2 regions of the Buttiauxella sp. WJP83 genome follow, and region 2 is predicted to be linked to the other one. Evidence: predicted binding sites of a transcription regulator. Region 2 holds the regulator's gene; the other holds the start of a gene.
The links. Region 2 encodes sigma-54, which starts transcription at its own class of promoters, with help from an activator protein. Its sites were predicted from a motif close to GTTGGCACANNTTTCGCTNT; they were not measured.
Positions count from the first base shown of each region.

Region 1: a site for sigma-54 is predicted at 2,471-2,490, ahead of OH773_RS17370 (gamma-glutamyltransferase family protein). Genes of this name have one in related genera too.

Region 1 covers NZ_CP110080.1:3,749,472-3,753,897, forward strand. Annotated here, with positions in the region: partial or broken gene hpxK (allantoate amidohydrolase) at 1-139, opposite strand, end outside; gene OH773_RS17360 (pyridoxal-phosphate-dependent aminotransferase family protein) at 139-1,380, opposite strand; gene OH773_RS17365 (MurR/RpiR family transcriptional regulator) at 1,572-2,411, opposite strand; gene OH773_RS17370 (gamma-glutamyltransferase family protein) at 2,528-4,114, shown strand; gene hpxX (oxalurate catabolism protein HpxX) at 4,125-4,313, shown strand; gene OH773_RS17380 (AtzE family amidohydrolase) at 4,310-4,426, shown strand, end outside.
Region 2 covers NZ_CP110080.1:470,274-474,699, reverse strand. Annotated here, with positions in the region: gene lptC (LPS export ABC transporter periplasmic protein LptC) at 1-542, shown strand, start outside; gene lptA (lipopolysaccharide ABC transporter substrate-binding protein LptA) at 511-1,074, shown strand; gene lptB (LPS export ABC transporter ATP-binding protein) at 1,081-1,806, shown strand; gene rpoN (RNA polymerase factor sigma-54) at 1,854-3,287, shown strand; gene hpf (ribosome hibernation promoting factor) at 3,310-3,597, shown strand; gene ptsN (PTS IIA-like nitrogen regulatory protein PtsN) at 3,680-4,171, shown strand; gene rapZ (RNase adapter RapZ) at 4,225-4,426, shown strand, end outside.

The sequences.
Region 1 (4,426 bases), 1.4 Mb from region 2:
CATGTAGATGTTCGTGGGAAAGATAAACGCGCGTCAGATGGTCAGCCGATTCGCTAATGCGCGCCAGCTCTTCTGTCCGCAACATGACACGCCTTGCGGCAATACGAGCCTCATCCGGGTTCATCACATGTTTTATCATCAGCGATTTTCCTGAGCATAGACATCCCACGCCGACTGCATTGCAGCTCCTTGCGTCGTTTTAAAACCGAGGCGATTAAGCACCGCTTCAAGCGCGGTGAGTGTTTGCAGCACGCAATCTTTACGGGCGTTGTAACCCATTGTGCCGATGCGCCAGATTTTGCCTTGCAGCGGGCCAAATGAGGTGCCGATTTCGATATGGAAATCCTCCAGCAGCATTTTGCGCACCTCTTCACCATGAACCACTGACGGGATGACGACGCCCAGCACGTTATTCATTTTATGTTGCAGATTGCCGAAGGTTTCCAGCCCCATCCCCTGAATCCCGGCCACCAATGCACGCCCATGCAATTCATGACGTGCAATCCCAGCATCCAGGCCTTCTTCGAGAATAATGCGTGCACATTCACGAGCGGCGAATAACATACTGGTCGCTTCGGTGTGATGATTCAGACGTTCTGGTCCCCAATAATCCATCACCATGCCGAGATCGAAATAATTCGAATAGATCATCTCGTCATCGCCATCCTGATGCGCAGCTGTTCGGATCCCTTCCTCCACACATTTACGGCGGCGTATAACTTCTTCCATTTCATCGCTTAGGGTAATGGGTGAACTGCCTGATGGACCTCCGAGGCATTTTTGTAAACCCGCAGAAACGGCATCAATTCCCCAACGATCGGTTTCCAGTGCGTTGCCACCAAACGAAGCAGTGGCATCGGTATAAAACAGCACACCGTGACGGCGGCAGATCTCACCGAGTTCATCCAGTGGCTGGAGCATCGTGGTGGAGGTGTCACCTTGAACGGTTAGCAACAAGCGTGGTTTAACGGCTTTGATGGCATCTTCAATTTGGTCTGGTGTAAATACTTCGCCCCAGGGAACCTCAATGGTGTGAACATCGGCCCGACAGCGGCGCGCAATTTCACACAGTAAATGGCCAAAGCGCCCAAACACCGGCACCAGCACTTTGTCTCCGGGGCGAATTGCCGAGAGCAAAATGGCCTCAATGCCCGAGCGGGAAGTCCCGTCCACCAACATCGTCCAGCGGTTTTGGGTGCGGAAAAGCTCGCGATACAGCACCATCACTTCATTCATATAGCCCGTCATTACCGGATCATATTGTCCGATCAACTGGCTTGCCATGGCCCGCAACACACGCGGATCGGCATTGATTGGCCCTGGCCCCATTAACAAACGATGCGGCGGGTTAATTTGCGTGAAGTGCTGAATATCGAACATGGCATTTCCTTTTATTCGTCATGAAACAAAAGATTCCTTATGAAAATATTCTGCAACTAATGTGCCACTCACTTTCATTGATGCCAAGGAAAGGAAGATGCCGCATTCCGATTTAATGCTGATACTTACCTGCCAAGGTGAATGAACCAGAATGGTTCCCATGGCATGTGCAAACGCACTAACAAAGTGCGTTAACGTTGTTCAAGCTCATCAAGCTCGGAATACAACTCTGCAATGTGATGAATGCGCTGGCGGCCCGTGGTTAACGCTTCATGCAATACTGCGTTGGAAAGTAAATTCACCAGACTCATCGCACTGCTGTAACTGTCAAACGCAGATACGCTATCGAGCGGCGCTGCAAAGTGCCAGCGACAATATGGCGTCAGCCCAGAGCCTTGCGCTTCACTCATTACCAGAAGCGGCACCTGGCGTTTATGCAGATTTGCCAGCAACGGCTTGATGATGCGCGGACGCCTGCGAAACGCGATAGCAACGACACAATCGTGTTCGTTAATATCCACGACCTCTTCCGCCAGCGTCTGCCCCGGTTGAGGTAATAAATAAACATCGCTACGAATTTGCAATAACTGCTGGCGTAAGTGCATGGCAACGGGCCATGAATTTCTTAACCCTATAATAAAAATGCGTTTTGCAGCATTCAGCGCGGTGACAACATCAGCAAACTGTTGCGTTTCAAGCAGGCTTACCCATTGCGTCAGGTTGGCCATTTCCTGTTTGTAATGCCGCGCCAGTAATGTATTTCCTTGCACCGCGTCGCGGTTTTCAGTCAATGGCATCCCGCTCTGGCGCAGGGTACGCAGCTCCTCGCGCATGTCTTTGTAACGTTCATAGCCAAGGCGTTTGAATAAGCGGCTGACGGTGGCTTTTGATACGCCAGAAAGACGTGCCAGTTCTGCACTGTTGTAACTGATCAGGTCATCAAAATGATCGACGATAAACGCTGCAACCCGCTGTTCTTGCGGAGAAAGCTGTTCGTACGTCGCTCTCAATCGTTCATCTAATTGTTTCATTATGGCCTCTGTAACTTTTGTTTCACCCGAGACTGGCACAGTGAAACTCATCGCGTCAACCTGGAACATCTTTTGCTTAACTATAACTTCAGCTTACGTTCATAGAGATAAAGACGATGATGCAAAGCAATATGGCACCTTCAGGTATGGCGGTCACACCGCACCATTTGGCGAGTGAAACCGCATTATCCGTACTGCGCCATGGCGGTGACGCCATCGAGGCGATGGTCGCAGCGGCAGCCACCATCGCTGTGGTTTATCCTCATATGAATGGAATTGGCGGTGATGGCTTTTGGCTAATTGTTCAGCCAGAAGGCGAACCTATTGCGATTGATGCCAGCGGTGCCGCGGGCTCCCTTGCTTCCATCGAGCTTTACAGCAGCGAAAAAAATATCCCCCATCGAGGCCCAAAAGCGGCGTTGACCGTTCCCGGCACGCTTAGCGGGTGGAATGAGGCGTTAAAAGTTGCGGTAGAACTGGGTGGCGGACAGTTGCCGCTCTCGCGTTTATTGGCCGATGCCATTCGCTATGCGGCAGATGGCATTCCGGTGACAACATCTCAAACCCTGGCGACGCACAGTAAATATGACGAACTGGTCAACATTGCAGGCTTCGCCGAGACTTTTTTGCACAGGAGTGAGATTCCTCGGGTCGGCAGCCGCTTTACCCAACCCAGGCTTGCCGAAACGCTGGCACGTCTGACCGTTGAAGGTCTTGATAGCTTTTATCGCGGGCCACTCTCGGTTCTCATCGCCGAAGAACTTGCTGATTTAGGGGTGCCGATAACACGGCAAGATCTCGCAGCCCAGCGAGCAAAACGCAGGATACCTCTGCGACTTAGCCACCAGCACGGTGAGATTTTTAATATGACTCCACCGACCCAGGGCCTGGTTTCACTGGCGATTTTGGGCATAACCGATCATTTAGACATGGCACAAGCCGACGAAACCCAAACCGTTCACCGCATCGTAGAAGCCACCAAAAAAGCGTTTGCGTTGCGCGATAAATACATCACCGACCCGCGCCATATCACCACCTCCATCCAAAGTTTGTTAGACCCTCAACCGCTCGCCCGCCTTGCCGCAGAAATTGACGACAACAACGCGGCTAGCTGGGGAACAGGAAAAGGCCCGGGTGACACGGTCTGGATGGGCGTCATTGACAGCAGTGGACTGGCCGTTTCATTTATTCAAAGTATTTATCATGAGTTCGGCAGCGGCGTTGTGCTGCCAAAGAGCGGGGTTCTGTGGCAAAACCGTGGCGCGGCGTTCAATCTCGATCCCGAAAGCCTGTTAAGCCTGGCTCCGGGAAAACAACCGTTCCATACCTTGAATCCGGCGGCTGCGCGTCTTGCCGATGGAAGAATCATGGTTTACGGCTCAATGGGTGGCGACGGGCAACCTCAAACTCAGGCAGCCATTTTTACTCGTCATGTCATTCAGGGTATGCCGCTCCAGGAAGCGGTTACCGCACCACGTTGGTTACTAGGCAGAACATGGGGGCAAGCCTCTGACAACCTGAAATTAGAAGCCAGATTTAGCCCTGAAACCTTCGAAACCCTGCGTGAGTTAGGGCATGAAGTTGAGGCACTACCCGATTTTAGCGAGGCAGTGGGCCACGCGGGTGCCATTGTGCGCCATACCAACGGCATGCTCGAAGGAGCTTACGACCCGCGAAGCAACGGCAGTGCCGCTGGATTTTAAGGAATCAAAAATGACATCTACATTTATCGACTGGCCCACTTATATCCAGTTAATGGAACAACTTCTTAACGTTCCTCTTGACGATGCACGTCGTAGAGAGCTGGAAGTTCAGCTGGTACGCATGGCTGCGCTGGCCGAACCGTTGATGGAATTTCCGTTGCCGCAACGCCAGGAAGTGGCTGGGATTTATAAACTATGAACGGGCTGTCCATTCGCGAAATTCAGCAAGGATTAGTCCAGGGTAAGTTTTCAGCTGGCGAGTTGGCTCAATGTACGCTTGCAAAAATAGAGCAATGTAATCCTGGGATTAAT
Region 2 (4,426 bases):
TTTCATTGCTGGTATTGATATTGATTGGCGTAAATCTGGCCGATAAAGATACCGTTGTTCAACCGACGGTAAGCAGCAACGAGCCAACCTATCAAAGTGAACATTCCACGACCCTCGCCTACAGTCCGGAAGGGGCTTTGAATTATCGGTTGGTTGCGGAACACGTTGAATATTTTTCCGATACCGCCATTTCGTGGTTCACCAACCCAGTGATGACGCAGTATGACGAAAACAAAGTTGCAACCTGGTCATTACGAGCAGATCGCGCCAAACTTACTAACGATCGGATGCTGTATTTGTATGGGAATGTGGTGCTGACCGCTCTGACACCAGACTCTCAGCTACGCAAAATTACCACGGACAATGCGCAGGTTAATTTAGTCACTCAGGATGTTGCCTCTGATGACCAGGTAACCTTGTATGGAACCAGCTTTAACTCCACCGGCCTCAAAATGCGTGGAAACTTACGCAGCAAAAATGCCGAGCTGATTGAAAAGGTTAGAACATCCTATGAAATCCCAAATAAACAAACTCAGCCGTAATTTAGTACTAACCAGTACGCTTTTAGCCGCCAGTTTTTCGGCATTTGCGCTGACCGGTGATACCGACCAGCCGATTCACATTGAATCTGACCAACAGTCGCTGGATATGCAAGGTAACGTCGTCACCTTTACAGGCAATGTGATTGTGACGCAAGGCAGTATTAAAATTAACGCCGATAAAGTGGTTGTGACTCGTCCTGGCGGTGAAGAAGGTAAGGAAGTCATTGATGGTTATGGTAATCCTGCCACTTTCTATCAGATGCAGGATAGCGGTAAGCCAGTTAAAGGCCACGCGTCTACCATGCACTATGAGCTACAAAATGATTTCGTCGTGCTAACCGGAAATGCCTATCTGGAACAATTGGATAGCAATATCAAAGGCGACAAGATTACTTACCTGGTAAAAGAACAGAAGATGCAGGCCTTTAGCGAAAAAGGTAAACGTGTCACAACCGTTCTGGTCCCTTCTCAGTTGCAGAAAAAAGACGGCCAGGCTCCGGCACCAGCCCCTGCGCAGAAAAAGAGTAACTAATTCGTTATGGCTACTTTAATTGCAAAAAATCTCGCCAAAGCCTACAAGGGCCGCCGCGTTGTTGAAGATGTCAGCCTGACTGTTAAGTCTGGTGAAATTGTGGGATTACTTGGCCCGAACGGTGCCGGGAAAACCACGACCTTTTACATGGTGGTTGGCATTGTGCCGCGTGATGCAGGCAACATCATTATTGATGATGAAGATATTAGTCTGCTGCCGTTGCATGCTCGTGCTCGTCGCGGCATCGGTTACTTACCGCAAGAAGCATCGATTTTCCGCCGTTTAAGTGTGTTCGATAACTTGATGGCCGTGCTGCAAATCCGTGACGACCTTTCTGTTGAGCAGCGTGAAGACCGCGCTAATGAGCTGATGGAAGAGTTCCACATCGAACATTTGCGCAATAACCTCGGGCAGTCATTGTCTGGTGGTGAGCGCCGCCGTGTTGAAATTGCCCGCGCACTTGCGGCTAATCCAAAATTTATTCTTCTGGATGAACCTTTTGCCGGTGTTGACCCAATATCCGTCATCGACATCAAGCGAATCATCGAGCATCTGCGCGACAGCGGTCTCGGAGTACTGATTACTGACCATAACGTACGTGAAACGCTGGCTGTTTGTGAACGTGCTTACATCGTAAGCCAGGGCCATTTAATCGCCCATGGCACACCAGCTGAAATCCTGGAAGACGAGCATGTTAAGCGCGTGTATCTGGGCGAAGAGTTCAGACTCTGATAGGGTAGACCCATAATTCTGTACACCTGAGGAAGCTCGCTCTGAATATGAAGCAAGGTTTGCAATTAAGGCTTAGCCAACAACTTGCTATGACCCCCCAGCTACAGCAGGCAATTCGTCTGTTGCAACTGTCGACGTTAGAGCTACAGCAAGAACTTCAGCAAGCACTGGAAAGTAACCCACTGCTTGAGCAAACCGATCTGCATGAAGAAATTGAGACTCAGGAAGTTCGTGAAGATGAAGCGTTAGATACTCGCGAGGCACTCGAACAAAAAGAGATGCCCGACGAGTTACCGCTGGATGCCAGCTGGGATGAAATCTACACCGCGGGCACGCCATCAGGAACCGGAACAGATTACATTGACGATGAATTGCCGGTTTATCAGGGTGAAACGACACAAACGCTGCAAGATTATTTAATGTGGCAGGTCGATCTCACCCCGTTTTCAGACACCGACACAGCGATAGCGACGTCTATTGTCGATGCCGTTGACGAAATGGGTTACCTCACGGTCTCTCTGGAAGAAATTCTGGAAAGCATGGGTGATGACGAAATCACCCTCGACGAAGTGGAAGCGGTACTCAAACGCGTACAACGTTTCGATCCTGTTGGTGTCGCCGCACGCGATCTGCGTGACTGCCTGCTTATACAGCTTTCGCAATTCGCCCGCGAAACACCGTGGCTAACCGAAGCCCGCTTGATTGTCAGCGATCACCTGGATCTGCTCGCCAACCATGATTTCCGCAGCCTGATGCGCGTCACGCGTCTGAAAGAGGAAGTATTGAAAGAGGCAATGTGCCTGATTCAATCTCTTGACCCGCGCCCAGGACAATCTATTCAGACCAGCGAACCGGAATATGTCATTCCGGATGTGCTGGTGAAAAAAGTACAGGGTCGCTGGACCGTAGAACTGAACGCCGACAGCATTCCACGTTTGAAAATAAACCAGCAGTACGCTGCGATGGGCACCAACGCCCGCAATGACAGCGACTCGCAGTTTATTCGCAGTAACTTACAAGAAGCAAAGTGGCTGATTAAAAGTCTGGAAAGCCGGAACGACACGCTGCTGCGCGTCAGCCGCTGCATTGTAGAGCAACAGCAGGGCTTCTTTGAACTTGGCGAAGAACACATGAAACCGATGGTTCTCGCTGATATCGCCCAGGTGGTCGAGATGCATGAGTCGACCATTTCCCGTGTGACCACGCAGAAATACCTGCATAGCCCACGCGGTATATTTGAATTGAAGTATTTCTTCTCAAGCCATGTTAATACCGAAGGTGGGGGCGAAGCCTCCTCGACGGCAATTCGTGCATTGGTGAAGAAATTAATTGCTGCGGAAAACCCTGCGAAACCACTGAGTGATAGCAAGTTAACGACTATGCTATCCGATCAGGGGATCATGGTGGCACGCCGCACCGTTGCGAAGTACCGAGAGTCTTTATCCATACCACCGTCAAATCAGCGTAAGCAATTGGTTTGACTTAACCGATAAGGAAGACACTATGCAGCTCAACATTACAGGACATAACGTCGAAATCACTGACGCACTACGCGATTTTGTGAGTACGAAGTTTGCCAAACTGGAGCAGTACTTCGAAAGAATTAACCAAGTCTATATTGTGTTAAAAGTGGAAAAAGTCACGCATATTGCCGATGCAACGCTACATGTAAATGGTGGTGAAATTCATGCCAGCGCGGAAGGCCAGGATATGTATGCGGCGATTGATGGTTTGATTGATAAACTGGCACGCCAGTTAACCAAACATAAAGATAAACTAAAACAACACTGATAATCCGGGCAACTGTTACAACCCTGCGGCCTGTTACGCTAAGTGACGGGCCGTTAGCATAACAGGGTGCTTAGGTGAACTTATGATGAACAACGATTCTGCTCTACAACTTAGTAATGTCCTGAACAAGGAATGTACCCGTACCAATGTACATTGCCAGAGTAAAAAACGTGCACTGGAAATCATCAGTGAACTGGCAGCAAAACAGCTCGGCCTGCCACCACAAGTGGTGTTTGAGGCTGTGTTGACGCGCGAACGAATGGGCAGTACCGGTATCGGTAATGGTATCGCCATCCCTCATGGAAAACTGGAAGAAGATACCACTCGTGCTGTCGGGGTCTTTATTAAACTGGAAACCCCTATCGCCTTTGATGCTATCGATAATCAGCCGGTTGACCTGATGTTTGCGCTGCTTGTTCCTGCGGATCAAACAAAAACGCATTTGCATACTTTGTCATTGGTCGCGAAACGTCTGGCTGACAAAACGATTTGCCGACGCCTGCGGTCCGCACAGAGCGATGAAGAGCTTTATCAGATCATTACCGAAACAGAACAAGGTAGTGAAAGTGAATAATCTGGCTGCGGTCATGCGAAAGCCACAGCAAGAGAAGTTGGGGGAGTGATGACATGGTGCTGATGATTGTCAGCGGCCGCTCTGGTTCAGGGAAGTCTGTAGCCTTGCGCGCGTTAGAAGATATGGGATTCTACTGTGTAGATAACCTGCCAGTGGTACTGTTGCCTGATCTTGCCAAAACTCTCGCAGAGCGCCAAATTTCTGCGGCAGTCAGCATTGATGTGCGTAACATGCCGGAAAACCCAGAAATTTTTG